4 regions of the Paenibacillus sp. TSA_86.1 genome follow, and region 1 is predicted to be linked to each of the others. Evidence: a T-box and tRNA genes for the amino acid it is inferred to sense, from the RefSeq annotation. Region 1 holds a T-box; the other regions hold tRNA genes.

What was found. The T-box of region 1 lies ahead of leuS (leucine--tRNA ligase). A T-box ahead of a tRNA ligase gene usually reads a tRNA of that ligase, here a tRNA-Leu.
Region 2: it has a tRNA-Leu gene. The T-box ahead of leuS (leucine--tRNA ligase) is inferred to sense a tRNA for this amino acid. The anticodon was not compared.
Region 3: it has a tRNA-Leu gene. The T-box ahead of leuS (leucine--tRNA ligase) is inferred to sense a tRNA for this amino acid. The anticodon was not compared.
Region 4: it has a tRNA-Leu gene. The T-box ahead of leuS (leucine--tRNA ligase) is inferred to sense a tRNA for this amino acid. The anticodon was not compared.

What each region holds. Positions count from the first base shown of each region.
Region 1 covers NZ_JBQZGE010000003.1:446,662-454,057, reverse strand. Annotated here, with positions in the region: gene ACUTVW_RS10980 (ComEC/Rec2 family competence protein) at 1-1,322, opposite strand, end outside; gene ACUTVW_RS10975 (deoxycytidylate deaminase) at 1,434-1,955, opposite strand; gene ACUTVW_RS10970 (ComEA family DNA-binding protein) at 2,022-2,573, opposite strand; gene comER (late competence protein ComER) at 2,758-3,603, shown strand; gene leuS (leucine--tRNA ligase) at 3,584-6,028, opposite strand; T-box leader at 6,102-6,365, opposite strand; gene ACUTVW_RS10955 (phosphotransferase family protein) at 6,480-7,396, opposite strand, start outside.
Region 2 covers NZ_JBQZGE010000008.1:109,608-117,003, reverse strand. Annotated here, with positions in the region: gene ACUTVW_RS16905 (insulinase family protein) at 1-1,640, opposite strand, end outside; gene ACUTVW_RS16900 (DUF3231 family protein) at 2,313-2,831, opposite strand; gene ACUTVW_RS16895 (WGxxGxxG family protein) at 2,978-3,247, shown strand; tRNA gene ACUTVW_RS16890 (tRNA-Leu) at 3,530-3,615, opposite strand; gene ACUTVW_RS16885 (hypothetical protein) at 3,840-4,289, opposite strand; gene ACUTVW_RS16880 (hypothetical protein) at 4,504-4,728, shown strand; gene ACUTVW_RS16875 (NucA/NucB deoxyribonuclease domain-containing protein) at 4,974-5,456, opposite strand; gene ACUTVW_RS16870 (ATP-binding protein) at 5,579-6,727, opposite strand; gene ACUTVW_RS16865 (DUF6199 family natural product biosynthesis protein) at 6,979-7,194, shown strand; gene ACUTVW_RS16860 (hypothetical protein) at 7,298-7,396, shown strand, end outside.
Region 3 covers NZ_JBQZGE010000001.1:995,377-1,002,772, reverse strand. Annotated here, with positions in the region: gene ACUTVW_RS04625 (helix-turn-helix domain-containing protein) at 276-872, shown strand; gene ACUTVW_RS04620 (hypothetical protein) at 1,016-1,207, shown strand; tRNA gene ACUTVW_RS04615 (tRNA-Leu) at 1,372-1,456, opposite strand; gene ACUTVW_RS04610 (Gfo/Idh/MocA family oxidoreductase) at 1,684-2,676, shown strand; gene ACUTVW_RS04605 (sensor domain-containing diguanylate cyclase) at 2,741-4,366, opposite strand; gene ACUTVW_RS04600 (spermidine synthase) at 4,535-5,269, opposite strand; gene ACUTVW_RS04595 (LysR family transcriptional regulator) at 5,316-6,218, opposite strand; gene ACUTVW_RS04590 (MerR family transcriptional regulator) at 6,271-6,705, opposite strand; gene ACUTVW_RS04585 (SDR family NAD(P)-dependent oxidoreductase) at 6,904-7,396, shown strand, end outside.
Region 4 covers NZ_JBQZGE010000001.1:1,077,694-1,085,089, reverse strand. Annotated here, with positions in the region: gene ACUTVW_RS05050 (ABC transporter substrate-binding protein) at 5-1,351, opposite strand; gene ACUTVW_RS05045 (glucuronoxylanase) at 1,725-3,113, shown strand; tRNA gene ACUTVW_RS05040 (tRNA-Leu) at 3,257-3,341, opposite strand; gene pelA (pectate lyase) at 3,538-4,491, opposite strand; cyclic di-AMP (ydaO/yuaA leader) riboswitch at 4,874-5,005, shown strand; gene ACUTVW_RS05030 (C40 family peptidase) at 5,011-5,475, shown strand; gene ACUTVW_RS05025 (carboxymuconolactone decarboxylase family protein) at 5,570-5,899, opposite strand; gene ACUTVW_RS05020 (hypothetical protein) at 6,064-6,282, opposite strand; gene ACUTVW_RS05015 (hypothetical protein) at 6,402-6,731, opposite strand; gene ACUTVW_RS05010 (xanthine phosphoribosyltransferase) at 6,830-7,396, opposite strand, start outside.

The sequences.
Region 1 (7,396 bases):
GAGAACTGGTTGAAATACAGAATCGTCACCGGAAAAGAAATCAGTTGCGCTGTTACCGTAACCGAAGCTGTCGCCGCCAGCGATTTGGGCCATTTGCTGAACAATCTGTTGATAAGTGGCATATACATCATCAGCCCGGCGGTCACCAGAAAAGAGAGTTGAAAACTGACATTTAATAAAAAGTAGGGATTCCACCAGAGCATCAGCAAAGCGGCTGCACTGATGATCTGAATGCCATCTCTGGCCAATCCGCGCTTTGCCATGTACAGTCCAATCATCGACATGATGCCCGCCCGAATGACAGATGGAGACCCACCCGAAAGCAATACATACGCTGGTATGAGAACCAGCACAATCGTTAAAGCTGTCTCTCTGGTTAATCTCAGCCATGATAAAAGCATCAGTAATGAAGCAACATACACCGCAACATGTGTACCCGAGATGGCGAGGATATGGGTTAGTCCGAGCTGAGAGAATTGACCATACGTATTTGGATCAATATCCTTCGCCATGCCGATGATCAGCCCTTTCATGTAACCGGCATGTGGCTCAGGAAACAACCGATCTACCGCTGAACCGAGCAGTTGCCTTGCCGAATCTGTCCAGCGCAGTATACTTATTTTCCCCAGCCCTTCTGGAGACACAGCGCTGACCGCACTGGCTCCCTTCACCTTGACCATCCAATGGATATACTGCGTCCTTAGATAGCTACGATAGTCAAATCCCCCGAAATTTCTGGCTTCACCTGGGAGAGCCAAAGAACCGGACAGGATCAACCTGTCTCCTCGCTTCCAGGAAGCTGCTATCTCTTGTTCCTGCTCCTCCATTAATCGAACTTGCACGATGACTCGTTCATTCATTCTGGCTGAGGGCACTTGTGACGCCAGTGGAGCTAGTGACGTTATTGATCCTGGCGATATAGCACTACTCTCAGTGACGTTCTCTGTTTCATGATCCAAAATCAAAGATGTAATCTGCACTTCGAAACCAGCCCGATCCCCATCCACCTGTACATCCGATACAAGCTTCCCTTCCATTTTGGCCTGAGCCCCATCAATGGCATCGTTAGACAGATGTAAGTATTCTGGTATTTTGCTGTAATTACGAGAATCATTCCACTCCCATTGCACAATTCCCCCTGCAAAAGCGATGAGTAGAAGAAGAATAGACCACCCACGAATATTCATGAAACGCAATAAGAGTGGAAGACATGCCACAGCCCCAATTATTCCCCAAAATAACGTCCATCCTGTCAACACACATGCCATACCACTTCCGCACAGCCAAAAGATCGTAAAGCGAAGCAATGGTCTGCCTTGCATTCCGTCCCTCTCCCCTCTGCCTATCATCCCCCGTGCCAGTACATACACAAAAAACCCCCGGAAGCCTATTCAGGCTTGCCGGAGGTTCTTCCCCATAATTATGAAACTTAGTTAGTTGCTTACGGTCATCATCGTTTCCCGTGGAGGCTGGTAATTGTCGAGTCCACGGAATGTTACGCCTTTTTGCTGCATCATATTCGTTACTTTGCTGGTATCTTTGGGATACGAACGATGAAATACAATCTCAGTCACGCCGCTATTGGCCAGCATGTTCGCACATGTCCAGCAAGGCTCATCGGTTACATATACCGTGGAGCCTTCACGGTCAATACGATCTGTGAATAAAAGCAAATTCTGCTCCGCATGAATAGTACGAATGCAGCGCTGTTTTTTAACCATTTCCTCCTGGCCGTCCGTGACCACAAGCTCGTATTCTTCCGATATCATGCAGCCAGCCTCGGAACAATCCGCTACCCCCATTGGTGCACCATTGTAAGCAGTACCTAGCAACTTTTTCCCTTGAACCAGCACAGCCCCTACATGCCGGCGCGGACAACGGGAACGTGTGGAAACCATATAAGCGATGTCCATAAAATAAGTGTCCCAATCCTTGCGAAGCTCTACTGTACCCATACAGTCTTCTCCTCCCGCTTTGAAGCCATTTCTATCATGCTGTACTAGGGCGTGTTTGAAAACAACCTAGCGAATTTGTACATATGGAGCCATCTTCTCCAGCATCTTCATGCCTATGCCTTTCACCTTCGTAAGATCACTGACTTTGGCAAAAGGGCCACGGGCATTGCGATAATCCACAATGGCTTGAGCTTTTTTTTGCCCAATGCCTGGAAGTTCCGTAAGTTTGGAGACAGATGCCGTGTTCACATCAATCTTGCCATTGTCAGTCGTTTCAGATACAGGTGAACGATTCTCAACGGTCTGAACTTTTGGCTCAGGCAATGGATCACCTGACGTATTAACATTAACCTGGGACTCCTTATCCTTCGAGTCCCCCGCCTTAGCTGTAGCACCAGACTGCTGGTCACTCCCCTTACCTTCAGGCGGAGCAGTTACCTTCTCGACAACCGAATCAGCCGACTGTACCGCAGAAGAGTTCTGCTTACTTGTCGGCTGATTGGCGCCGAGCAGCATCGGTTCCCAGCCACTAGGTGGCTGTTCACTTTTGCCCGACCATAATATCAGTATACTTCCAACCACTGCTGCAGCAATGGACATCCCCTTATTCCATCTCATCTTCCACATCCCCCTCATATTCAAAATAGAAATCATTTCGAACACGGGCGGTGCTTCCGAACCGTTTCATACTATTACTTATACAAGTTACATATTTTCATGTCATGTGAACCAGACTCTCATGCATACAATTAAGGGAAGATACTGCGCCATTACCGTAAAGCATGAAAGGAGGCCTGAACCAATGAAGGTTGGATTTATCGGAACCGGCAGCATGGGCAGCCTGTTGATCTATGCCCTGATTCAATCCGGTGCACTCGAACCTCGTCAGATTGCAGCAAGCAATCGAACCCCTTCCAAAGTACGCCAGCTTTCCCTCCGTTACCCTGGGCTTCATGAATCGCAGAGCAACCGGGAAACCGTGATTCGCAGCAACATCATCTTCCTGTGCGTGAAGCCGCTGGAATTCAGACATGTCATTGATGACATCTTGCCTGTTGTGAATTCCAATCAAATAATCGTCTCGATCACCAGCCCCGTGCAGCTGCGCCATCTGGAATCTTCACTTCCTTGCAAAGTCTCCAAGGTTATCCCCAGCGTCACACATCAGGTCGGTAGCGGAGCAACACTGTTCATCCATGGCGAACGAATGACTGCCGAAGACCGCAATGTGCTGGAAGGCCTGATGAGCCATATCGGCAAACCCTATCAGGTGAACGAAGCCTGTACCCGGATCACATCCGACTTCTCCAGCTGTGGACCTGCGTTCATATCCTTCTTTTTGGAGCAATGGATCGAAAGCGCTGTTCGACTGACAGATATCCAACGCGCAGACGCTTGTGCCCTTGCCGGTGAGATGCTTCTAGGTACAGGCAAGCTGCTCACCGAGGGAGGTTATACTCCGCAAGAGCTTCAAGCGCGTGTCGCTGTACCTGGCGGAATAACCGCACAGGCACTTGCTCTGCTGAGAAATAACTTGAATGGCGTATTTGACAGCCTGATCCACACAACACATGAAAAATATGATGAAGATTTAGTCAAGCTGGATGAGGTGTTCCGTGCCAGTGAAATTAACCGGCGACAATATTAACCAGTTTGCCTGGAACGGCAATGACTTTGCGAATAGTCTTGCCTTCCAGCGCCTGTTTTACAGGTGCCAGTTCCATCGTATAATCCTGCATTCCCTGTGCATCCAGATCCTTCGCGATAGTCGCACGAGTTACAATTTTGCCATTCACTTGAACCACGATTTCAACTTCAGCATCTACCGTCATGGTCTCATCGTATTCAGGCCAAGCCACGTAAGAAATTCCACCCTCATATCCAAGACGACTCCACAGCTCTTCTGCCATATGTGGCGCGAGAGGTGACAGCAACTGAACAAAGTTCTCCATCGCTTCACGAGGCAATGTATCTGCTTTGTACGCGTCGTTGATGAAGATCATCAATTGGCTGATTGCTGTATTAAAGCGCAGATGCTCCAGATCTTCCGTTACTTTTTTGATCGTTTTGTGCGCTGTGCGTTTGAATTCATCGGTTCCACCGTCAGCCGTAATCTTCTCATTAATCATACCTGTATCTTCGTTAATGAACAGACGCCATACACGTGACAGGAAACGATGCATCCCCTCTACCCCGTTAGCGTTCCAAGGTTTAGTTGCTTCCAATGGCCCCATAAACATTTCATAGAGACGCAGTGTATCCGCACCGAATTCATTAACGATCTCATCCGGATTGATGACATTACCGCGAGATTTACTCATTTTTTCATTGTTGGTTCCCAAGATCATACCTTGGTTAACCAGCTTGTGGAACGGCTCCTTCGTGTGTACAACACCCAGATCGTACAGCACTTTGTGCCAGAAACGAGCATACAGCAAGTGAAGCACGGCGTGTTCTGCTCCACCGATGTACAGGTCAACTGGCAGCCATTGCTGCTGTTTCTCCTGTGAGATCAGTTCCTTGTCATTGTGCGGATCGATAAACCGCAGGTAATACCAGCAGCTTCCCGCCCATTGTGGCATGGTGTTCGTTTCGCGGCGAGCCTTCATGCCCGTCTCTGGATCAACCGTATTCACCCAGTCAGTAACGTTAGCCAGTGGTGATTCACCTGTACCTGAAGGTTTGATCTGGTCGATGTCAGGCAGCAGCAACGGCAATTGATCCTCTGGCACAGTCTTCATCGTTCCGTCTTCCAGATGCAGAATCGGAATCGGCTCTCCCCAATAACGTTGACGGCTGAACAGCCAGTCGCGCAGACGATAAGTTGTTTTCCCTTGTCCTTTGCCGTTCTCTTCGAGCCAAGCGATCATCTTCGCAGCAGCCTCTTCATTATTCAATCCGTTCAGGAATTCGGAGTTCACATGTGCGCCGTCGCCTGTATAAGCCTCTTTTGTCACATCTCCGCCTTCAATAACTTCGATGATATTCAGGTCAAACTGCTTCGCGAATTCCCAGTCTCGTGCATCGTGACCCGGAACAGCCATAACCGCTCCTGTACCGTAACCAGCCAGTACATAGTCTGCAATCCAGATCGGCAGCTTCGCTCCATTGACCGGATTAATTGCATATGCGCCTGTGAACACACCTGTTTTGTCTTTCGCCAAATCGGTACGTTCCAGATCACTCTTCCGCGAAGCCTGCTCCTGGTAAGCCTTGACTTCCCCGCGTTGTGCGTCGGACGTAATTGCATCCACCAGTTCATGCTCTGGAGCCAGAACGGCAAAGCTTGCACCGAACAATGTATCGGCACGGGTGGTGAATACTTTAATCACTTCTTCACGGCCTTCAATAGCAAAGACCACTTCAGCACCGGTTGATTTGCCAATCCAGTTGCGTTGCATGTCTTTGATGCTTTCCGACCAGTCCAGCTCTTCCAGATCTTCCAGCAGACGTTCTGCATATTCCGTAATTTTCAGTACCCATTGGCGCATCGGTTTACGAACAACCGGGTGGTTACCACGCTCACTTTTGCCATCAATAACCTCTTCGTTCGCCAGTACCGTACCCAAAGCTTCACACCAGTTCACTGGTACTTCATCAACATAGGCCAGACCTTTATTGTACAGCTGGATAAAAATCCACTGCGTCCATTTGTAATACTCAGGGTCTGTCGTACTGATCTCACGATCCCAGTCATACGAAAATCCAAGAGACTTGATCTGACGACGGAAGTTGTCTATGTTACGGAATGTAATATGACGCGGGTGCTCGCCCGTATCCAGTGCATGCTGTTCCGCAGGCAGACCGAAAGCGTCCCAACCCATCGGATGCAGTACATTGTATCCGCGCATACGTTTGTAACGAGATACGATGTCCGTTGCTGTATATCCTTCCGGGTGACCTACGTGCAGTCCTGAACCGGATGGATACGGGAACATATCCAATGCGTAAAACTTCGGTTTGGAAGGATCCTCACCTGTTTTAAACGTTTTATTCTCATCCCAAAATTGCTGCCAGTTTTTCTCCATCACTTGCGGCTGATAGCCGTGCTTCGGCTGGTGATTCTCACTCATCTATATTCCTCCTTCAGGTTATAAGCGCTTTTATAGCAACAAAAAAACCTCAGCATCCCGTAGCGTTTGCAGCGCTAGGGACGAGAGGTTGAATTCCCGTGGTACCACCCTAGTTAGCGGATGAACGTGCTTCGTCATCCACTCCCTTTAGACCTGTAACGGCGGTTAACCGATGCGGATTTCCATTCTCGTTCTACACATGCACATAAGGCATAGAACCATGTAATCACCGCATTTCTCCAAGGCGAGTTCGCAAAATACTGTCAATCGGCTCGCACCACCCGCCGACTCTCTGTCATGTACAGAAATCACTACTGATCCTCATCATCGAAATATGTATACAATATGGGGAACATTATATAAAAATGCAAGCCCAAAGTCAATATGACGCGTCACATTCATCCTTTTCAAATGACAAGTTTCTCCACACATCAACGCACCTGGGTGCTGTTCAGATTTTCCGAAAACGTATGATACCTTCCTCCAAATTATGAATCGTCGATTGAATATGCTCCTGATTATCATACTTACGGTAGTCACATTCAATCCGCAGTGCAAGGTCAAAATACAAATCGTACAGACTTCTCCGTTGCCTCTCATTCTCTGTCGTAATCGCCCGTCCATACCCTTTCAGAAATCCCGGAGTGTAGTTAAAGTGACTGAAATAATGCTCCATGAGCGGATCTCCCCATAACGAGCGTTCAAAATCAATAATTCCCGTAATCTGCGTATCCTGCACAAGCACATTGCCATCCCACAAATCCCAGCTGATCAGAACGGATTCGGTCACCTCATCCAGTGCATCCGATTTCTCCTCAATCAGACCCCTCAGCTCGCTGTAATCCATCCCGATGTCAACTTCAGCTTCCTCACCATCAGCAAGCATATCGTCCATCAACATCAAGAAAGCTTCTCTCCACGTCGCTCGTTGTCTGTCCTTTCCTGAAAAATAACCAAACTGCTCACCCTTAATCTCATTGATTCGCTTATTGTATCGGCCTAGCTGCTGCTCAACCCCTTCCTGCTCTTCGGCAGTAAACTGAGTTTTGGCCTGGTTATATGGCACTCCTGACATGTATTCCATAATAAAATACTGCGCCGGTGCGTATTGTAGCGAAGCATCATACACGAGCACCTGAGGTACAGGAACATCCTGTAGCTCGGCAACAAGTCGGAGCGCTTCCACTTCTGCCATCATCAGATCCTGTTCACAGCGCATCAGATTGGTCGCAGCCGAGGGCGCAATTTTAAGGACGACTTTTCGTCCGTCATCAAGCATGATTTTATACGCTTGGTTTGCCCAGCCTTCAATCATTTCCTCATAATCTTGAATGGTTGCAGCGAGATGTTGCCTGATAATCTGATCGA
Region 2 (7,396 bases), on a different contig from region 1:
TGATGCAGAATCGTTGTACCATCCAAGTTGTTCAAGGTCTGGTGAAGCTTCGATGCCTTCGTATCAATATCCTCAATCGACAACGTTGGAATCACTTGCTGCTGTTCCTTGGTGGAAGGTGTGTTCTGGTATTCGGCAAGCGCTTCAGTACGCTTAATCATGTCTTGCACTTCTTCCGGACTAAGTCCGGCCTGTATCGACTTCAGACGTGATTTCAGCGCTTCTTCCTTGCGTGCGTTCAAGCCTTTGTCCGGGGTCAACGCAACAAATGACGTATGTGTATTTTGTAAAAGATACTTCTCGATGAGCTGTTCGAAATAGCCCTGCTTCATTTTGGTGCGAAGTTCTGCAAATACATCATTCGCCTCCAGATGTGTGAAAGGCGCCTCTTTATCATACAACCAGCTTTGTAGCGAGGAGAATCCGTAGATCAACCCTTTCGGCATACGGCCGAAGTCCGCTTCCCGATGATTGAACTCGTACGAGTTAATGCCGGCAAGCAATGCTTTCGGGTCAAAACCTTCTTTGACAACACGCTTCAGCACTTCTTGGATCGTTTCAAGGAATTCATCCTTGCTGGACAAGTTGCTCTTCTTAAGTCCCACAGTGAACAAGGGTTGATACAAGCTGTCATCATAGGAGCCGTAAACGTCCTTAGCAATACCTTTATCCAGCAAGGCTTGCTTCAGCACAGCTCCCGGCGCATTGAGCAATGCATATAACAGAATCTGAAAGGCAATGTTTAATTCCTTGTCCAGACTTGTGCCAATCACCGCATTATAGGTCAAGAAGCTGTTGTCCACTTCGGATTCCGTGCTTCCCGCAGAATACGACTTTACCGTATCCACCCGTGCTGGGAATGCGGGTTGCAACTTGATCTCGGAGTCGATCTCCATACGATCATAGTTGTTCAGGTAGTTTTCATCCAGCCATTGCAGCTTCTCTTCCATGTCCATATCTCCGTATAGATAGATGTAACTGTTAGACGGATGATAGTACCGTTTGTGAAAATCGAGCAGTCCTTCATAGGTCAGATCCAGAATGGCCTCCGGGAATCCGCCAGACTCACAGGAGTATGTTGTATCCGGGAAAAGAGAGTTCAAAACCTCTCGTCTTACCATCCGCTCCGGCGAAGAAAAGGCCCCTTTCATCTCGTTATACACCACGCCGTTGTATGTCAGTTCATCATCCGCAGAAGTCAGATTGTAATTCCAGCCCTCTTGCAGAAATATTTTTTCATTCTCATAAATATTCGTATTTAATACCGCATCCAGATACACATCCATCAAGTTATGGAAGTCATGATCGTTGCGACTCGCAACCGGGTAGACGGTTTTGTCAGGATACGTCATCGCGTTGAGGAATGTATTGAGTGAACCCTTGAGCAGCTCCACAAAAGAATCTTTGGCCGGAAACTTTTTTGATCCGCAAAGCACGGAGTGTTCCAGAATATGAGCTACCCCTGTATCATCTTCGGGAGGTGTGCGAAAACCGATGTTGAACACCTTGTTGTCATCGCTATTGGACAGCACTACGATGTGAGCACCCGATTTTAGATGTTCCAGCAGGTACGCATCGGATTTCAGTTCTTCGATTCTACGCTCTTGTAACACCTTATATGGCTTAAGCTGTTTCAACATAAACTTGAGTCCTCCGTCCATTCAATTGTTGTGTTGGTTTGTATAGTTCCCTTGAGGAACTTAATCCCTCAGCAAGGGAAAGGTAATATATGCCTATCGATAGTATACACCATTGTGACCTCTCTTCATAAAAGGAAGGTCGAATCCGCTTTCTGATATGTATTATGTGGGGATTGTGTTTATGAACTTACGCAGGAGAGGACAAGTTGGAGTAATCTGGAATTACTATCATAGACATTTAAAAACCATAACAATCTAATAATTTACTTGAAATGGTTTAAAAAAATTTAAGAACTAGAAAAAAAGCCCAATGCCTTATGCCGAAAGGATAATTAAGAGATGGGAAATTCTCTATAAATCCAACATAACCAATTATATTTCGCACTGCGTGCAGCTCCCAGCACGCAGTGCGAATACTTAGTAGCAGTTATGGTCCGGCTCAAGTTGCTTCCTGTATATATGTCTCTAAAATCTCAATAAATCATGTCACCCTACATTACAAAAAATATTATCTTTCCTCCTCGCTGACCCAGCGGGGAGGAAAGACCGAGCAGCTAGAGAGAAGTGACCTGTAAAGAATATGAGGTTTCTTGTTAATTCAGCACCACAATAGATTTTAAAACATAAGAATCCCTGCTAACTTTTTTTGTCAGCAGGGATTCTTATTAATCTTTAAGCCTCCACAGCTTCGGGTCTTTTCACTTGAAGAGGAGGAGGAATAAGCCACCCTTTTTCTTTACTCATCTGGAGAATACGAAGGCCTAAAGCGGTTTTGGTAACGTGATATTTCGCAAATAAGGCTCCAATGTCTTCTCTAATGGATTGGCCCATAACTTGACTACAAGCAACCAATCCCATCGAAGTATCAGACGCAATTTTTGCAGCTATCTCAGGATCTGTAAACCTTGCACCAACAGGAATGTCTTCCAGTTTTACGGGCGGTCTTTCTGGTAAAACTGGCGTTGGAGCAATTCCGTTATCAGTGAGGAGTGTATCACACTCTTTAATCTCAAGTTTAGCTTGATCAATCAATGCCTCCAATGTTTTTTTCAAATCTTTATCTCCTGCATGATTTAAAAATGCTTGGTAAAAGGAAAGAGCACCTTTCGCGACCATTGAACATTGCCAAACGCTGAAGATTTCACCATAATGCATAGGTTCATTTTTTGGATTACCACTTAATATTCCCATCATAACAGCTCCTTCATATTTTATTTCCCACCAAAAGTATAGTTCCATGATCATAAACAACATATTCAAAAGTAATAAAATACCGATGGAATAAGGATGTGACTTTTGGAGATATTAACTTTACACACATACAGGAGGGAAATTTCATGAAGAAGCAAATAACAACTTTTGTTGTATCCATTTGTTTATTAGGTGCATTGGCTGTACCTGCCTCTGCTCACAGTGTAAATGAAGCAACCCAAGATGGACGAAGTATTAACACCTACCAAAACAACAGCTCTAATTATCAACCAAACAGTGTAAGGGCAAATTCAACGGATAACGATAATGGTATGGACTGGGGATGGCTGGGCCTACTCGGGTTACTAGGTTTAGCTGGAATGCGTAAAAGAGTAACGGATCATTCCAATCGATAATGTCGCTAGACACCCCCGGTATCCTTAGAGGGAGATATCTATTTCCCTCTATTTTGCTTAACTAGCAGTAATCGTTCTCTTCGCAACGGTTGAACTTATCTAATCAACGAATTTTTACATATAATAAGCCATTCTTCTTCCGTAATCCAAAACACTTAAAGACCATGTTCTTGTTCCTATTGACAATCTATTTAATGATCATACACATTTTTACATTTCAAAACAAAAGAAAAGATCACATTTGACTTGTTAAACAAGTCAAATGTGATCTTTTCTTTAAGATGCCGAGGACCGGGATCGAACCGGTACGGTAGTCACCTACCGCAGGATTTTAAGTCCTGTGCGTCTGCCAATTCCGCCACCCCGGCGTATGTATTATTTTCTTGGCGACAAGAAATATCTTACCATGAACCAATTAATAATGCAACCCTTTTCTCAAAAAATGAAACAGGCACTGCAAGCATAAGCTCACAGTGCCTAGAAAGTCCGAGTTGCGGTCCCGGACTTCCGGTAAACCATCTATATTAAGGGAGGTGTGAGATAAGAATACCTCCCCAACATTAAAGGAACCTAAAATCAGCCTTAAATTAAACTAAAAAAGCAAAATGGGCTTCACACGCGCCGCTTGCTCCTCGCTACATTCCACAATGACCAGAATGTGACCTTGCAGCAGCCAGTCCTCATAATGGCGTGCATCCTCTTCCGGAATGCCTGTTTCTGTCAGCGTTAAGACCAGATCATCGGTCTCACTTCCAATCTCATTACCAGCTAATCTACGCACCGCTTTTCCGATCGATGCGGTTTGATTCATTCGTTTACCCAGCCCGGCTAATATGCCTTTCACCGCTCCAAACGCTCCATCCGTTCCAGCACCTTTCAGCGGCTTGGGTAACCCCGTCTTCTCGCTGATCATCTCCAGATCGATCTGTTCCTTGGCTACCGCCCCCAAATATTGATCTGGGATACCTTCCTTCTTCAACGCATTCAACAGGATAATTGCCTCGTGCTCCGAACGAGCAAGCCCAACAAACAGTTTTGACATGTGGTTCCCCTCCTCTTCCTCATACCTTATATAACCCCGCAGCATATTCTCAGTAACGCCATTCCCACTCGCTAAGTCAATTCACCTAGAACAGCTTGATCATTTCTCTACTGGAAATCTATACCTAGTTCTGATAGACTAGATAAAGAAGACAAATTAACCATTGAAAACTTCGACACACTGATAAACATCTTATAATCAGGAGCAATGACTTATGAAAAAAGAGGTAGAAATTGCCATTCGGCGTAATCAACAGATTCTGGTTCGGAATACAAGCGGACAGACCGTAACCGGCTTTCCGGAGCGTTCAGCAGACAGCTCCATTCTCTCCTTGCGCACCGTTCAGGGAAATGTATGGATTCCGTTTGATGAAGTCGAACATGTCACTCGTCTTTTAACCCTTCGCTCTCACCATCTGGGCACCATGCAACTTGTATAGACATTGAACTTGTCATGCTGCATTTTCAGTTACTTTCGTAGATTGTGAACATGGAGAACAGGGATATGTACGCTGATCGATAAAGATAAGCTATATGTAGGAAATCTACGTTTTCTACTAAAGCCAACTTATATTTAAAAACCAGACGTCACTAACGTCTGGTTTTTCTTATACTGCCTATTTTTTTATACTTACCATAGTCAAAAATAAATATCCTCTGTATCCTTCCATTGCTATATCCCGTGTTATTTCACGACAAATTTAACACGGGTTCCATCCGGATATGTACTTAGTTGATTGCCTACCCATGAGCCTGCACCGCGATTATCTTTTGGCGTAATGTACTGGATATCCGCACCCTTGCCGCCTTCTGCACACATTGCCATAGGCCACTCATCCCGATCCTTGCCTTTTTTGACCGGCACACCTTTCAGTGACAGTTCCCTGTTCCCTTCAGCACCCTTCCGGTTGATCGTACACACATCTGTATGTCCTGCTTGGATCGCTTTCCGGATGTGGTTTGCTGTTTCCGGATACCGATCTGCAGGAAAAGTGATCGTATGATCTACACTCTTGTCCGTTGTTTTGAACGGAGAAGGGATGTCTAGCGGCCACTCTCCTCCTGCCCAGGCGTACAGAGCAATCAGTACCATGCCCACCAACGTCAGCATCTTCCCTTTAAATTGCCGGTTCGTTCGTTTGCCTCTTCTGCTGCGTTTCTTACTCATGATGTGCCTCCCCCATATAACACTAGCATACCTAGCATTATAACAGAACGCCAGTTCGTAAAACAATTCATTCCACAACAAAAAAGCAGCCAGATCCATTCCGGCTGCAGCCCTGCACTGTCTTATCCTGCGTTAAAAATACTCTGACGACTTCGAAAAGGCACCGTCACATGAAACTCCGTTCCTTTGCCTTCAGCACTGTCCACAGTGATGCTGCCGTTCATTAATTCCAACAACTCTTTGCAAATCGTTAACCCAAGTCCACTTCCCCCGAACCTTCTTGCATGCGAAATGTCGGATTGAGTAAAGGCATCAAACAGTTGACTGATCTGATGAGAGGGGATACCGATCCCTGTGTCCCGTACAGAGAACATCAACATGGTCTTTTCATGTGATCGCTGCTTGACATCCACTCGAAGTTGCACTTCCCCTTGCTCCGTAAACTTGATGGCATTGCTCAGCAAATTATCCAGCACTTGACGTAGTCTTAGTGGATCGCCCCATAGCACATCAGGAATACTCAAATCTGCATGGCAAAATATACGGATATGTTTATTCATCGCTGCCAGCTCATGTGTCTTCACAATTTGCTGAATCAGCTTTAATGGCTGGAACTCGATATGTTCCACTCCCATTTTACCTCTGCCGAGCTTCGCCATATCCAGACTGTTGTTTACAATGTGCAGGAGCGCCTCTCCGGATTGACGTGCCAGTTCCAGATATTCTTTTTGCTCTTCGGTAATATCGCCCATTCCCGCAAGCTCGATCATTCCCATGATGCCATTTAGCGGTGTACGAAGCTCATGATTTAACTTGCCGATGAATTCCAGCTGACCTCTGCTGGTTTTCTCAGCCAACGACGTAGCAAGCTTCAGTTGCTCTTCGGCAAATTTCCGTTCTGTGATGTCATACTGAATGCCAACAAAGTACAAACAATCACCTGATTCATTAAAAATGGGATCAATATTGAGTTCATTCCAGAACTTCTGACCACTTTTCGTGTAATTTAGAATCTCAACTTTAGTTGATTGTTGCTTTCTTAACGCTTCTCGAATATTTGAAACGGTTTCGGGATTGGTATCCGTCCCCTGTAGAAATCGGCAATTCCGTCCGATCGATTCTTCGTGCGTGTATCCGGTCAGCCGAGTAAAATGTTCGTTTACGTACATGAGCGGAAACTCAGGCGAGGTAGCGTCAACTACCGTAACGGAGGATTTTAATTTCGATATGATAAACTCCCATTGCATCGGGAGTTGATTATTTAGGCTCATGCCTGTCTCCTCCATCTCACATCCTTAACTCCAGATGGTATGTGTTGATATTAAAAATATCTATTATATTGTACCACAGTTATTCAATCCGTGTAGTTCTTGGGTAATAGTTCTTAATCATACTAATCCTTATCCATTTACATAACCTGCCTGCCATTCAGAGATCCACCCATAATTTAATTGATCATCATCGTTAATATGCGGATTGTCTCCATTTTTTCCAGACGCAGACCTTAAAGGCGGGACCGTTAATGGTTGACGAGGAAGGAAGATCGACGATGGAAATCCTCTTTTTTATATTTATGGTGTTATGTATAATCAATCTGTGTTTTCCCAAGTTTGGCTGGTATCTTCGATACGGCTGGATCATGCAAGGGGAGACGGAACCTAGCAAATCTTACATGACTATGGTTCGAATGTCCAGTCTGTTTATGCTACTGATTTCTTTTATTCTTGCCATGGCATAATACAATAACAAGCTTGAAAACAAAACCAGTTGCTCCCTGTGCAGCTGGTCTTTGACGTGCACTGACGGAAATATGATAACTTTATTTGTGGTCTTACTGTAGCATGAGCCGTAAGATAAATGATATCGATGTATCGTTACAGAAAGGACAGATTGGTATGAACATCGCATTTTATCCATTCTGGGCTGCCAGAACACTGCTC
Region 3 (7,396 bases), on a different contig from region 1:
CAGCATAATATCAGCAAAAACAACACAAAAGTTCTAAAGACCTAAGAATAGGTGATTAGAACTAAATAATTTGTAATCCCGTACAATTCATTCCATCTTTTTTAGTGAATCATTGTAATCTAGGAATATACTAGGATGCGAATAGCTAGAGGTCTAGTTCATAGTTCCCTCTTTCATGTAGAATGACGCACAAGCGGTTTTGAAACCAGTAAATGCGGCACTTGAAAGTACCCCTTTATTTATTGTAGTATTTGGTTAAAAAAATCGGAGGAAATATGCCTAATCAACCAGAACAACATTCCATCCAGGCGTGGTCTCTGATCAACCGTAAATATTTGGGAAAAGGTGTCCGTGTTAAACGGTTCCGCAAACCGACACGCTGTCAAATCCGCAATCGCGTTCTTCTTGCCGTGCTGATGGCCAATGATATTAAATTGTCTCAGCTCGCTGAAGACCTCTCGATCTCCTCACGCAGTGTAAGCGCGTGGGTGTATGAAGGGCGAATACCCGGCAGTACCAATCTGGACAAGACTTGTCAGTTGCTTGGCTACCCGCGACATATTCTTTTTAATGAAGAGGTTGTGCGCAATAGTCCTGTGATCTGTCAACCTGAGCCTTCCCGCTTCATGAAGCGGACGGTAACCCGCTCTCCGGTGAGTAACCGTATTTTGACTGGCTTATGTATGGTCCATGATTTGTCGGTGACAGATGTCAGCCACTGGATCGGGGTTCATCCCGGCACTTTCCGCAAATGGCTGCATCAGGGAACGCTGCCTTCTGCCGCGTTTCAGGAACAAGCGGAACAATTTTTCCGCATCCCGAAGACCATTCTGTTCGCAGATGTCATTCTTAAAGATCGTCGTAATCACTAACATAGCGAACAGCCAAAAGGCTCTGCGCTCCCTGATCGGGGCCAGAGCCTTTTTTAGATGCATACGTTTTGGTTCATGCATAATTTACCTGTAAATACCACAAAATGAAACCGTCACATTCATCTTGGAAGCAGGTGAACGAAATGAAGTCATCGAAACATCTGGGGATCTCCCTCGGCTTTCTTGCAGGGACCACCTTTGGCAGCGGGATTGCTTTTCTATTCCGTTTTGCCCCCCTTCCGTTGATGCTCTGCGTTACCATGTGCGGCTTGGCTGGCATACTGTGCGGTTTGCTGACCACCACTATATGGAACAGTCGTGTTCAGGAGCGTTAATATCATAAAAAGCCGTCATGTGAAGTCCCTATGTTATAGGTAACGAAAAGCCCCGCGTTCTTCTCATCTCTCTCTAGCTCAAAGAAAAGAGAAATGAAAAGAGAAATGAAAAAAAGGCTTGTACCGTGCCTACAAGGCAAGTACAAACCTTTTTTCTTTTTTGATGCGGTCGAGAGGACTCGAACCTCCACGGGGGGTTAGCCCACACGGACCTGAACCGTGCGCGTCTGCCAATTCCGCCACGACCGCATAATATGTATCTTCTCATCATCAATGAAAAGCATAACCGGTGAAACAATTCCTTGTTTTTCCGTAATTCAGAGTATACATGTTCCAATTTTATAATGCAACAACTTTTTCCACCCTGTCTTTAGGGACATATGTCCTTTTTTCTCAGACCCCAACTGCTTATGTTATAGAATAGAAATCCTCACATTGATAACGAATGTAACTAGGGACAGGAAGGAGCCTTTCATTTGCAGAATTCAAAACTATGCTTTATTGGAGCCGGCTTCCATGCCTCGACGAATATTTACCCTGCAGCGATCGAGGCAGGTGCAACCATCCAGGCTGTAGCCACACGGAATCTCGAACGTTCTCAGGCCGCTCTGCTGCAATTCGGCAGTTCAGGTCAAGCCTATGACCACGCCCCTCAGATGTTGGAGCAGGAAGCGTGCGATGGAGTCGTCGTGGTTGCCCAGCCTGCAGATCAAACCAGACTTGCTCTGGACGTGATTGAGGCCGGTCACAACGTCTATGTGGACAAACCACTCGGCTGGAATGCAGAAGAAGCCACAAAGGTAGCTGAAGCAGCAGATCAGGCCGGTGTTATAGTCATGGTCGGTTTTATGAAACGCTATGCTCCGATCTATCAGAAACTCAAAACAATCATTGATGGGGGAACACTAGGTAAAGTACGTTCGTTCCAGATGAAATTTGCCGTAGACAGCACTCCTTTTTGCGAAAATGAAGAACAGTTTATCAAGCTGGCTGCTATACATATGGTCGATCTGATGCGTTATCTGTTTGGGGAAGCCATACAAGTAACCGGAACCACCGTACGAGATGGAAAATATATTAACCAGAGCATCTCCCTCATTTTTGATCATGGTGTGACGGGCAGTGCTTATTTTACAGGTATGAGTGCATGGTCACGAGAGAGCGAAAGTGTGTTGGTTACCTTTGAACACGGATTTGCACTAGCCGATGAAATCAATAAACTCACGGTACATAAATCCCGGCAAGGAGATCAGCTTCCCTGGAAGTCTCTTGAGGAACACGATGCGGTATATACGCCTTCTGGCACGCCAATGTCCGGTGCATACAGGGATCTTTATTTGCGTGGTTTCGTAGGCGAAATGAAACACTTTATGGCCTGTTGTCAGACGGGTACCGTTCCGCTCTCCAGTGCTCGCGACAATGTTGGCACCATGGCTTTATGTGACCGAATCTTGTCATCATTCATTTGAAACAAATAGATAAAAAAAACAGAAACAGACCCTGTTCATAAGGGTCTGTTTCTGTTTTTCTGTGCTACTCTTCTGCTTTTTCCACCGTCTGAATGACAACGGTTCGATTGCGTCCTTCTTCTTTTGCCAGATATAACGCATTATCGGCCAGATGGAACAGTTCGGATTCCGAACGGGAATGCATTGGAAACTCTGCTATACCGGCCGAGATCGTAACCGATCGGTCAACAGCCAGTACACTTTCTTCAACCGAAATCCGAATTCGCTCAGCTGTCTCATAAGCCATCTTCGAATCGTAATTCCGCAGCAAAACAACAAACTCTTCCCCGCCAAATCGGAAACAAATATCCTCAGATCTTACAGATATCTGAATTAGCTTGGCGATCTGTTTTAACACCTCGTCCCCAGCAGAATGACCGTAAGTATCATTAATCAACTTAAAGCGGTCTATATCGAGAACAATGATGGCAAACAGATTCTCATCTTGAATCCATTCCTGGATCACCTCTTCAAAGGTTCTACGGTTATTCAAACCGGTCAACACGTCGGTTCTCGCATCATATACCAGCTGATCTGTCTTGTTTCTAAAACTTGCCATTGCTCCAAGCATCGTTCGTGTGAGCAGATCTGCTTCCCTGTTCCAATGCGGTTTCACAACAGGCAGCTCCACTCGCCCTTTGTCCACTTGCTGCACAAGATCAGCCAGAAATACAAATGGATGCACGAGTTTGCGAGCAACTCTTAACACAATCAGAGTCAACAATATAAATGGTACTGCTATGTATAGCAGCAATAGTCCGATCTGGCGATTTAACTGATCATAGACAACTTGAGTCGGGGATACGATAACAACTCCCCAGTTGGTTGCTGGAACTTTGTAATACCCTGCAAGCGTATTAACCCCATCCAGATTCGTATATTGCTCTTGTCCTGTCTGATTTTTTATCAGTTTCTGAACCACTGTGTTTTCACTTATATCTCTTCCGATCCGGTTGACATTGGGATGAAAAAGCAAAGTCCCCTTATGGTCAACAATAAAAAAGTACGTTCCATTGCTGGTCTTCAGTTGACTTCCAAATGACAAATCGAGTATATTATTTTCCTGCAAATATATACTTCCACTAATCATGCCTTTGAATTCCCCCTCCGGATCAACAATCGGTTCACTGAGAAAAACAATTCTGCGCTTCGTTCGCGGAGTCAAATAGGCATCCGATATGTATGAGGTTCTTGATTTAATCGCTGTTTTGGCCGCTTCGGAGCTAACGTGTTTACCAACACTGACCTGAGAATAAGGTGACATCGATAGTACAAGCCCTGTCTTGTCAGCCAGTACTATAGCATTAAAATAATCACTGCTATTATGGATCAAATCGAGCGTAGTATTAAGTTTCTCCTTGTCATTGTAATCGACATCTTTAAAATGCGCCGCACCGTACTTTAAACTTTTTTGCATCGATTCAAATAGTGAGTTTAGCGTTTGACTCATCTGTACCGCACTTGCATAGTTAACGGTAAGGGTATTGTTAATAAGAGTTTGTTTCTGGGTGGTATACGAAGTAATCACCATAATTGTAAGTGTCATCAGGACAGAGATTGTAACGAACCCACCAAGTAATGCAGTAAGACTAACCTTTTTGAATTTCTTGACTTTTCTGCGTAATCTGGAACATATTTTATTTGCAATCATGTTTGCTTCCCCCGGATTTTCATAAAAAGGCATACCTGTACCATCATATAATAAAGTTGTTAAGAAACAATGAAGAGAACGAAGTATCTTAACATTTATTTATGGGATTGACGAATTCATGACAAATTCATGCCTACAGGGGGAAGACGCTAATCTCACTTCGTTTGCTTACCCTTCAATGATATGGCCTTCTTCCAGATTTTCTTCCACAAAACCTGCCATAAGCCGTACCCGAACATCAATCGGACGATGGCTGCCCATCAGAATACGATTCTGGACAACATTTGGCTCTGCCGGGAGCGCAAAAGCACGTATATAAGGGAACGCTGTTCCAAGCGTTGTAAAGATTGCATTCACAAGTTTGTCGTTGCCTGAGCGTCCGAACACATTAAGCAGCACTGCACCATTTGCATCCAGCTTGTCTTTCACCATGCTAAAAAAAGAACGGTTCGTAAACTGTTCCGGCGTTCCCGTTGCTGTAAATGCATCAATAACGATGTAATCATATGTTCCTGCCTGCTCCCGTTCCAACAGCTCTCGGCCATCACCAACCAACACCGATGAGCTTTTATATCCGAAAAAGTGTTGGCTTATTTCCACAACCTCCGCGTCCAGCTCCGCCACCTTGACTTGTCGATCTGACAGATATGCAGGAATTGTACCAATGCCCTGCCCCACCACGAATACATGATTGAAATGCGGATCATTTTGTTCCATCAGATGTAACATAGCCCGCGGATACTCCAGTACAATTCTCGAAGGCTCTTCCAGATCCATTGCACCCTGAACCGCATCATTCGAGAACTGTAATACACGGAAGTGCCCCTTCTCCCCATAAAGCCTTTTGGTCTCATATACAGTCAACTCATGCTGTTCACTTTTATTCCGGTATAATACTCTCAACTTCCTGCTCCCTTCGGGTAAATAAAACGAACCTGTACAATCAGTATTACAGGCCAATGGCCTCGTGTAATGCCTGTACATAAGCAACGCCAAGATTGGAAAGAGACGTACTTTTATGACTAATCCACCCTACATTAATCGATTCCTCGCATTCGAGCGGAACCGGTATGATCTCGTTGCCGTTCAGATCGGCGCTAAGCACCCCTGTCGATATGGTATACCCGTTCAGACCAATAAGCAGATTAAATAACGTTGCCCGGTCGTTCACCTGAATGCTTTTGGGATGTGATAGTGTACTTAGAATCTCTTCCGAAAAATGAAACGAATTATACTCTCCTTGGTCAAAGGACAGGTAAGGATAATCTTGAAGCTGCTCGATGGCGACAGACTCCTGCTTGGCGAGAGGATTGTTAACACTGATGAAGATATGGGGTTTCGCTGTAAACAGGCTTGTAAACACAAGACCCGCATCCTTCAACAATTTGTTGATGACTTTGGCGTTGAACTCATTTAGATAGAGAATGCCGATCTCACTGCGAAGACTTTTCACATCCTGAATGATCTCATACGTTTTGGTCTCGCGCAGGGCCAGTTCATATTCATCCTGACCATGCTGCTGAACAAGCCGTACGAATGCATTCACCGCAAATGCGTAGTGCTGGGTGGATACCGAAAAATGCTGCGGAGACGGCTTGGCATTCAGATACCGATTCTCCAACAGTTCAGCCTGCTCCACGACCTGACGCGCATAACTTAGGAACTCGACCCCTTCTTTGGAGAGGGTAATACCTTTATTTGTACGTTCAAAAATGGTAATGCGAAGCGTCTTCTCCAGATCACGAATCGCGTTAGACAAGCTGGGCTGAGAGATAAAAAGCCGTTTGGCAGCTTCGTTCATCGAGCCGTGCGTGGCAACCTCTATTACGTATTTAAGCTGTTGTAATGTCATGACGTATCCCCTTTTTTTCTCATCCATGGTAAACCGCACAGCTCACATTCCCTCATGAAAATGTGTTCTTTTTGGTTAGTCCCGTCAGCAAATGCTCTCCTGTAATCGGAAAATTTTCAGGAAACATGCTGCGCTTTTCAAGCTTCTCCTGAATAAAATCCACGACCTGTTGCATGGAGGCAATCTGTTCCTCTACCTTTTTCTGATAATTAATCAGCATCTCCCGTTCTTCCGGGAAATCGTTCAAATCCGATTCGAGTGACATCCTTAGAAACGGCTTCATTTCCTCCAGAGACATACCTGTTTTCTTCATACATGTGATCAGACTCATCGTCTGGATATCTTGCTCGGAATAGACACGATGACTACTAGCTTTTCGCTCCGCGCGGGGAAGCAAACCAATCTTCTCATAATAACGAATGGTATCTTTGGATAATCCCGACCGTTCTGATGTCTCGTGAATGGAGAACATAGTTGGAGCACTCATCCTTACCCCTCCCGTATACATAGCTCTCTCTATCATATAACTTGGAGCTGACTCCAAGTCAAGCCAAAATTCTCCCCCTTGACTTGGAGTCAGCTCCAACTTGTAGAATAACCTCTCCTGCAGATGAATCGGCAAAATCAACTGATCTATTCAGGCATACCGATTGATTCTGACATGACATGAAACCATTTGGAGGTTATGATGATGAACCACGCTAACCCGCTTCGCACAGCCGTAATTACAGGCTCCACCTCAGGAATTGGTCTGGAGCTTACACGAAAACTTCTAACAGAACAATGGCAGATCATCGGCCTTAATCGCTCCCCTTTTCCTGTAGATGATACCGAAATCGAGGCTGCGTTAAGCTCGAGGCAGTTAATATCTGTTCAAGCTAATCTGACGAATTATAGCAGCCTTCGTTCTGCGCTTGAGCAGGTTCGTTTACAGACGAATGCAATCGACGTCCTGTTCAACAATGCGGGAGGCAGCGCATCCACCCTTCAATATTCGGATCAGGGGCATGAGCTGCACTTTGAACTTCAAACTGTGGTTCCTTATATCATTTACCGGGAGCTTTACGATCTGCTTCGCCACGGGCAGTTGAAAACGGTGGTGAACACTTCCACAACTGCTTTTGGCATGATGAGAACGTTTGACCGTAACATGCTGGAACGACCCACCTCGTTTAAGA
Region 4 (7,396 bases), on a different contig from region 1:
AATTCTATTTTCCCGCCTGACTAGCCCAGTAAGCTTGCACTTCCTCTGCCAGTCCTTTCCGATCAATAACACCTGCCAAATATTTCTGCATCGATGCGCCAGTCTTTGCCCAGTAATCCTGTGGTAAATAGTTAATCACACTGATATTCAACACCTTTCCTTGGTCTACGTACTGGTTCACCGCTTCGGATAAAATGTTACTGCTTTTCACTTTGACATCTTTATATGGCAGCGCCAGACCCATCTGTCCGACAATCGCCTCCTGCCCTTCGTCACTCGTTACCATCCATTGAATAAATGCTTTGGCCGCAGCCTGCTGAGCTTCCGTAGAACCTGAATTATCGATTGCAATGAGTTTGGGCTCACTGTACGCCACTTGTGTATTTCCGTAATCTTCGGGATTGTTGCTGACCGGAACTGGGATAATGCCGAACTCTTTGTCCCGACCTTCCAGACTGCCAATCACAGCCCAGTTCCAGTCACCCATGAAATAAAAAGCAGCTTCTCCTTTAGCAAAATCTGTACTGTCTTTGGTGTAATCTGCCACCAGCGGATCTTTGCTGCGTGCATTATATTTTTTCAGCAGATCGAACGTATCAATCAATCCGTTAAATGCAGCATTGTCCGTGAGCTTCGCAGTTCCATTTTCCAAGTCCTTCACGAATTTACGATTGTCTTCCACGTTGCTCGATTGAAGAGAATAGGTCAGTCCCAGATAATGCGCTCCAAGTGACCAGTCTGCACCATGTAGCATGACAGGTGCTTTGCCAGCAGCCTCTACTTTTTTGAAAACAGCTTCCAGATCATCACGAGTTTTAATGCTGTTCGGATCAAAAGAGCCACCCATCGCGTCATCTACAACCCGTTTGTTGTATAAAAGACCGTATCCTTGTGCTGTCCAAGGGATACCCAGAAATTGACCATCCAGCAGGGCTCCGTCTACAGCACCAGGTTTCGTTAAGCCTTCATATGTTGCCTTTTCGGAATCCATATTAAGAAATTTGTCTTTATATTGCAGAATCGTACCTGCATCCAGATTTGCAATCGTTGCGGGATTGCCAGATGCAAGCAGAGATTGAAATTTCTCCAGCTGCGCTCCACCAATCGGGGTAGGGATTAGCTCAATGGTTACCTCCGGATGTAGCTCATGATACGTTTTGAACAACTTTTCAAAGACGCCGTTTACTTCAGCCGAAGTGTTGAAAAAGGTTAATTTCACCTCTTTTGAAGCCTCACCGGCCTGCTTGTCAGAACCCTGCGATGAAGAATTCGTTGTTTTTCCTGAGGAACAGGCGGTGATGATTAACATCAGTAACAATACGCTAACAAACGGTACCCATATCTTTTTCATTTCTCAACTTCCCCCCTGATGTTCGTTATGAATGCGCATACATTTTGAATACAGCTTTATCATAATGGCGATATTCTGACATGTCAACCGGTTGACATAAATTTTACAGAAGCTTATTTTCCTATGAAAATAGTATTCATGTCATAAAAATATAAAAAATTACAAAGAACTGCAATATATCGGGTATTTTTCACAGGAATAATATAGTAGAATTTACAAAACAAAACTTTTCCTTGTTATCCAATCATCTATTAGATGCATCTTGATCGAGAGGATGTGATGCCCGCCCTATTCGAAGTTATGCCGAGGAATTTATTTTTCTTGTCCATGCTTTCGCAAGTCACTTATATTGAGGAGAGTGTACACATTGAAGATGAATCTCAAATTTAAAAAATCAGTCAACATTTTGTTAGCCTGCTTAACTGCTCTGCCACTGATGTTAACTCCAACGAACGTATCCGCGGCGAGTGACGCCAACATCAACTTATCCTCACAGAAACAAGTAATCCGTGGTTTCGGCGGCATTAACCATCCCGTCTGGATTGGCGACTTAACGGCGGCACAACGTGAAACCGCTTTCGGAAATGATCAGAACCAACTGGGATTCTCCGTGCTCCGAATCTGGGTTGACCCGGATCGGAATAACTGGTCTCGTGAATTGGCTACAGCCAAACGTGCGATTGAAAAAGGAGCTATCGTCTTTGCATCACCTTGGAACCCTCCAAGCAGTATGGTTGAGACGTTTAATCGAAACGGTGATACCAATGCAAAACGATTACGGTATGACAAATACGCTGCTTACGCGCAACATCTGAATGATTTTGTAACTTATATGAAAAATAACGGTGTAAACCTGTATTCCATTTCCGTTCAAAACGAGCCGGATTATGCTCATGACTGGACTTGGTGGACGCCGCAAGAGATTCTTCGTTTCATGAAAGAAAACGCAGGTAGCATTCAAGGTGCCAAAGTCATGGCTCCAGAATCCTTCCAATACCTCAAAAACATATCTGACCCGATTCTGAATGATCCACAAGCGCTTGCTAACATGGACATTCTGGGAGCACATTTGTATGGAACACAGTTCAGCAACTTTGCCTACCCTCTTTTCAAACAAAAGGGAGCCGGCAAAGAGCTCTGGATGACTGAGGTGTATTATCCAAACAGTGACAACAATTCGGCTGATCGCTGGCCAGAAGCATTGGATATCTCCTACCACATGCACAATGCAATGGTTGAAGGCGATTTCCAAGCCTATGTATGGTGGTACATCCGCAGATCATATGGACCAATGAAAGAAGATGGTACGATCAGTAAACGTGGTTATAACATGGCCCACTTCTCCAAATTCATACGCCCAGGCTATGTCAGAGTTGATGCTTCCAAAAATCCGGACACAAACACTTTCGTATCTGCATACAAAGGCAACAACCGAGTGGTTATCGTAGCCATTAACCGTGGTACCTCTGCGGTTAGCCAAAAGTTCGTGCTGCAGAATGGCAATGCCTCCACGGTGTCTTCTTGGGTGACAGACGCCAATCGGAACTTGGCAAGTCAATCCGCAATCAATGTATCTAACCGAGCCTTTACTGCACAGCTTCCAGCGCGCAGTGTAACCACTTTTGTAGCTAACCTCACAGGTACAAACCGTATTTCGGAAGAGGACATTGCCTCCGAGTTTGAAATTGAACTTCCATTGACGGATATGGAGACTAACGTTGACACTGACGTTACGCCTGCTGTTGAACCCGTGAATCAGTAAAATACAAACCAAGCCCTCAATTCCTTACATGCTCATGTGGCACGTAAGGAATCGGGGGCTTTTCTTCAAGAGAAGTATTCCAGAATCAATTCGAATAAAAAAAGGTTCCTTCAGAAGTTAATCTGAGGAACCTTTTTATTCGATGCGGTCGAGAGGACTCGAACCTCCACGGGGGGTTAGCCCACACGGACCTGAACCGTGCGCGTCTGCCAATTCCGCCACGACCGCATATATTTTGTCTCTCCAATTATTATCGGCGACAAGAAATAATATATCACGCGTGCTTTGACCTGTCAATACATAAAAATAAACAAATACGTGCGAACCGAATACGTAGTCGGTTCGCACCCCTTGGGCTTGCCTGTGATGAAGCTATACATAACCGTTGGTGATGTGTTATTCACTACTGTCCAGAAAAGATCTTTTACAGCTTGGACGGCCAGTTGCCGTACCATGCATAACCGCCTCTTCTTTCCTTTTCAATATCACTCAGCTTATATTTCACGACGCCATCACGTCCAACAAAGATAGGTTTGTCCGTACCGAGTTCATAGAAACGCGCCCAGATCGGTGATGCACTCGAATCAGCAATGATTCGGCTGTCCCCGTTCCCACGCTCATACCGATATCCTGTAATTTTCACTTTGTTAAACCAAGCTTCGGCACCTTTGATGGATGCAGTGATTCTCGAATTAGCCGATCTTGTTTTCAGAAACTTCACAATATTAACACTTTCACCTGCCGTCAGTGACGGCACTTCATAGATTCTCGCTCCTGCAGGTCTCAGTGAACTGGAATCATGCTGCTGTCCCCAAGCCGTTAACTTCCCACCGGATACCACCTGGGTGTTCAGGATGGCGTCCACTCCTTTAGAAACCGCATTTTTACTACGATTTGCGAGTGAACTGTCGATAAAGGAAAAGTTCCCCTTACGTGCTGCGACTTCATCGAGCATGTACATCACATTAATCATTGCATCATCATTATAAGTAATATGTTTATGATAACCGGAACTTTGATAGACTTGTGGCCAGCCGCCATTGGAATATTGCATGTTAAGCAAAAAATTAATGCCTTTGATTGCAGCAGCCGAGTATCGCTGGTCATTTGTTTTCTTGAATTCAGTTGCAAGTCTTCTAATTTCTGAATATGTAGCTTTATTATCAATTGTTGACTTAGCCCATTCACCTGACGTCTGACTATAATCTTTTCTCCAGCCACCATCCGGGCGCTGATTTTTCAAAATATCGGACAAACTCGCTGTTGTACCAGAGGCATCTGCCGCCGATACGGTTGGTGCAGGAAGAACGGCCATTCCCGCGACGGAAAACACCATTGAACATGCCAGTACAAATGTTACTAATTTTTTTGCTTTCACTCAATAACACTCTCCCCAATTCACAAATTTGATTACTCCCTCATAATAATTCCAATGAAAACAATTTAAATACAAATTTTGTATTTAATAATTGTATGATATGCAATAAACAAACATTTGTCAATATATGCAACATCCTATATGTATTTTCTTTAATTTAACATAAAGGAGTACCCTTTTAGCTCTTGACAAGCTTGTTTAATATCCACACTTGTCTCCCATGAAACACTAATGACTTTTTTGTAATCTTTTCAGCCCTTTTTAAACATAATTATGACTAAAAACGATAATTCCGCTAACATTGACGTTAAAAGAAGGGCTTTAAATAGGTTTGACAATTACGTATTTATGCAATATAGTTTCAAATAGTTACAAAAACTTAATTATTCATTTGCCGAGTTTCAGGATTGAAAACGGGGGAACCATTTTGGGTGAATTATTCTTATACATAGGAAATATAGGGAACCTTCTACCGAACCCTTAGCTAACTCCGTAGGCATCGAAGGGAGAACATTGATTTTGAAAAAACTGATTATTTCCATTTTTGGAGCTGCTGTACTATTTACATCCGGAGCAACAAGCACAGAGGCAAGTACAATTAATACAATGGTTAACAATATGACAGGCATCCCGTATAAGTGGGGCGGCACAACCATGGCTGGCTTCGATTGTTCCGGGTTTATGAGATATCTTTTTAACAAATACAGCATTGAATTGCCACGCACGTCGCAACAACAAGCCAAAGCAGGAACTCCGATATCCAAAGCGAGCATTCGTACAGGAGACCTGGTATTTTTCAACACAACGGGCAGAGGCATCTCACATACAGGCGTTTACATTGGCGGAGGTCAATTTGCTCATGCTTCCACTAGCAAAGGTATCAGCATCACCAAGTTGTCTAACCCTTATTTCAATGATCGTTATGTGACAGCAAGACGCGTTACAGGTCAATTTATGTATAACAAAATGTTGGGTAAAATCTAAGAAACCATTCCGATCTACATCCACATAAGCAGTTACAATAAAAGGGAGGCTCCGGTTTAAACCGGAACCTCCTTTTTATTGTAACATCGTAAGACTACTGCAGCGCCTTCTGCACCCTCATTGCTCCCTGTGACAGAGCATGTCCGCCGCCCACTGCACCAGCGACAGCTACGGTCTCCATGATCTCCTGATCGGTCGCGCCCTTGGAACGTGCCTCTTCTACATGATAGAACGTGCAGACTTCATTATTAGCAAACAAACCGATACCTAGCGCAATTAACTGCTTGGTCTTGGCATCAAGCACACCCGGCTGGAAGCACTCACCCGTGAACTCATGATATGATTTCACCACATCGGGGAGAACATCGCTTAATGCGCCAATCTGATCCTTATACGCATGAACTTTATCATTCATCAATGTCATGACTTGCAGCACACCCTCTCGGCTGTAAACACAGCGATTATTTCCACTGTACCTATCTTCCCACGCCTGTGTCGCAATTATGCCCAGCCTTGATGGTAATTCCAAACATTCGGTGTTGAAAATATTCTCTTTGGAGAAGATTTCCGGTCACGTGAATCCGTTATTTATTCACTTAAAACACTTTGACGAGGCTCACTGAACAACTGATAACGGTAAGACCGATCCAGCTTCACAACACGGCGATTCTGCCTGCGTATAAGTACTTGCCCATCATCCCAGGCAACCACGATACCCGTTACGTCATTAGACTCCAGCTCGTCCCGCACTACTCTTACCTTCTCCCCTGACAAACGCAGGGCATCCAACTCTGTATCACTAATCATGTCTCTAACTCCCATACTCAAATTTCTTTACAAAAAGAGACCTAAATGAAAAGTCATTTAGGTCTCACGTGACTGTATTGGACTGTCATGTCATTCGAAAAAATGTCCCGACTGAGAGTTTACCGCTGCGCGTGCTCTTTGCTGTCGTTCTTCTCGAACCAAAAATCAAGCACTTTGGCGGACATCACACGTTCTTCAAGGTACTCCACTTGGTGCGGTGTAAATTGTTCTTTCCAAGAGAAGGACAACTCTTCACACAAGCCTACAATCGTCAGCAATTCTGACCAGGCAACATAGCGTTTGTACCAGAAAAATTGAGGATGTTCAATCATATAGGGATAAAGGTCATCGAATTCCGTATGTTTACAATCCAGGGCACGTTCAAAATGAACTTTCGATTTCGCCAGCTTATCAATAAAAAATTGGTCTGTTGCCGGTTGGTTCCCCATGTTGTTGCCTCCTCTCCCTAACATAACCCCATTATAAATGAAATCGACGGCCATGCAAAGCCATAGTTGAAAAATTAGGCCCTATTTCCTTCAAAAAGTCACATTTCATTATCGTCGAATTGCACGGTGCCATTATTCAGTGAACGAATGCGTACAAGGGCTTCCACTGGAATGCCTTGCTCCCGGATCGTGCGGGCACCAGCCTGGAAGCACTTCTCCACCACCACACCGAATCCTACCAGCTCTGCGCCAGAACGCTCGATAATTTTGATGACACCGCGAGCAGCGTCTCCGTTCGCTATAATATCATCAATGAATAAAATGCGGTCATGCTCATGAATGTATTCGCGAGATACCATGATGTCCGTTACAATTCCTTTCGTAAAGGATGGCACGCGTTCGCAGTAAGCATCCGGATCAGCCAGAAGCGTTTTTTTACGGCGGGCAAATACCAAGGGTACCCCCAGTTCATGTGCTGCAGCAAAGGCCACCGGAATACCTGAAGATTCGACCGTAATCACCCGTGTCACTCCACTTTCTCGGAAACGCGCAGCAAACTCCCGTCCCATCTCCATCGTTAATGCAGGATCAATCTGATGGTTCAGCAGACCATCCAGCTTCAAGACCTGATCCGAAATGACGACACCTTCTTGTAAAATTCGTTG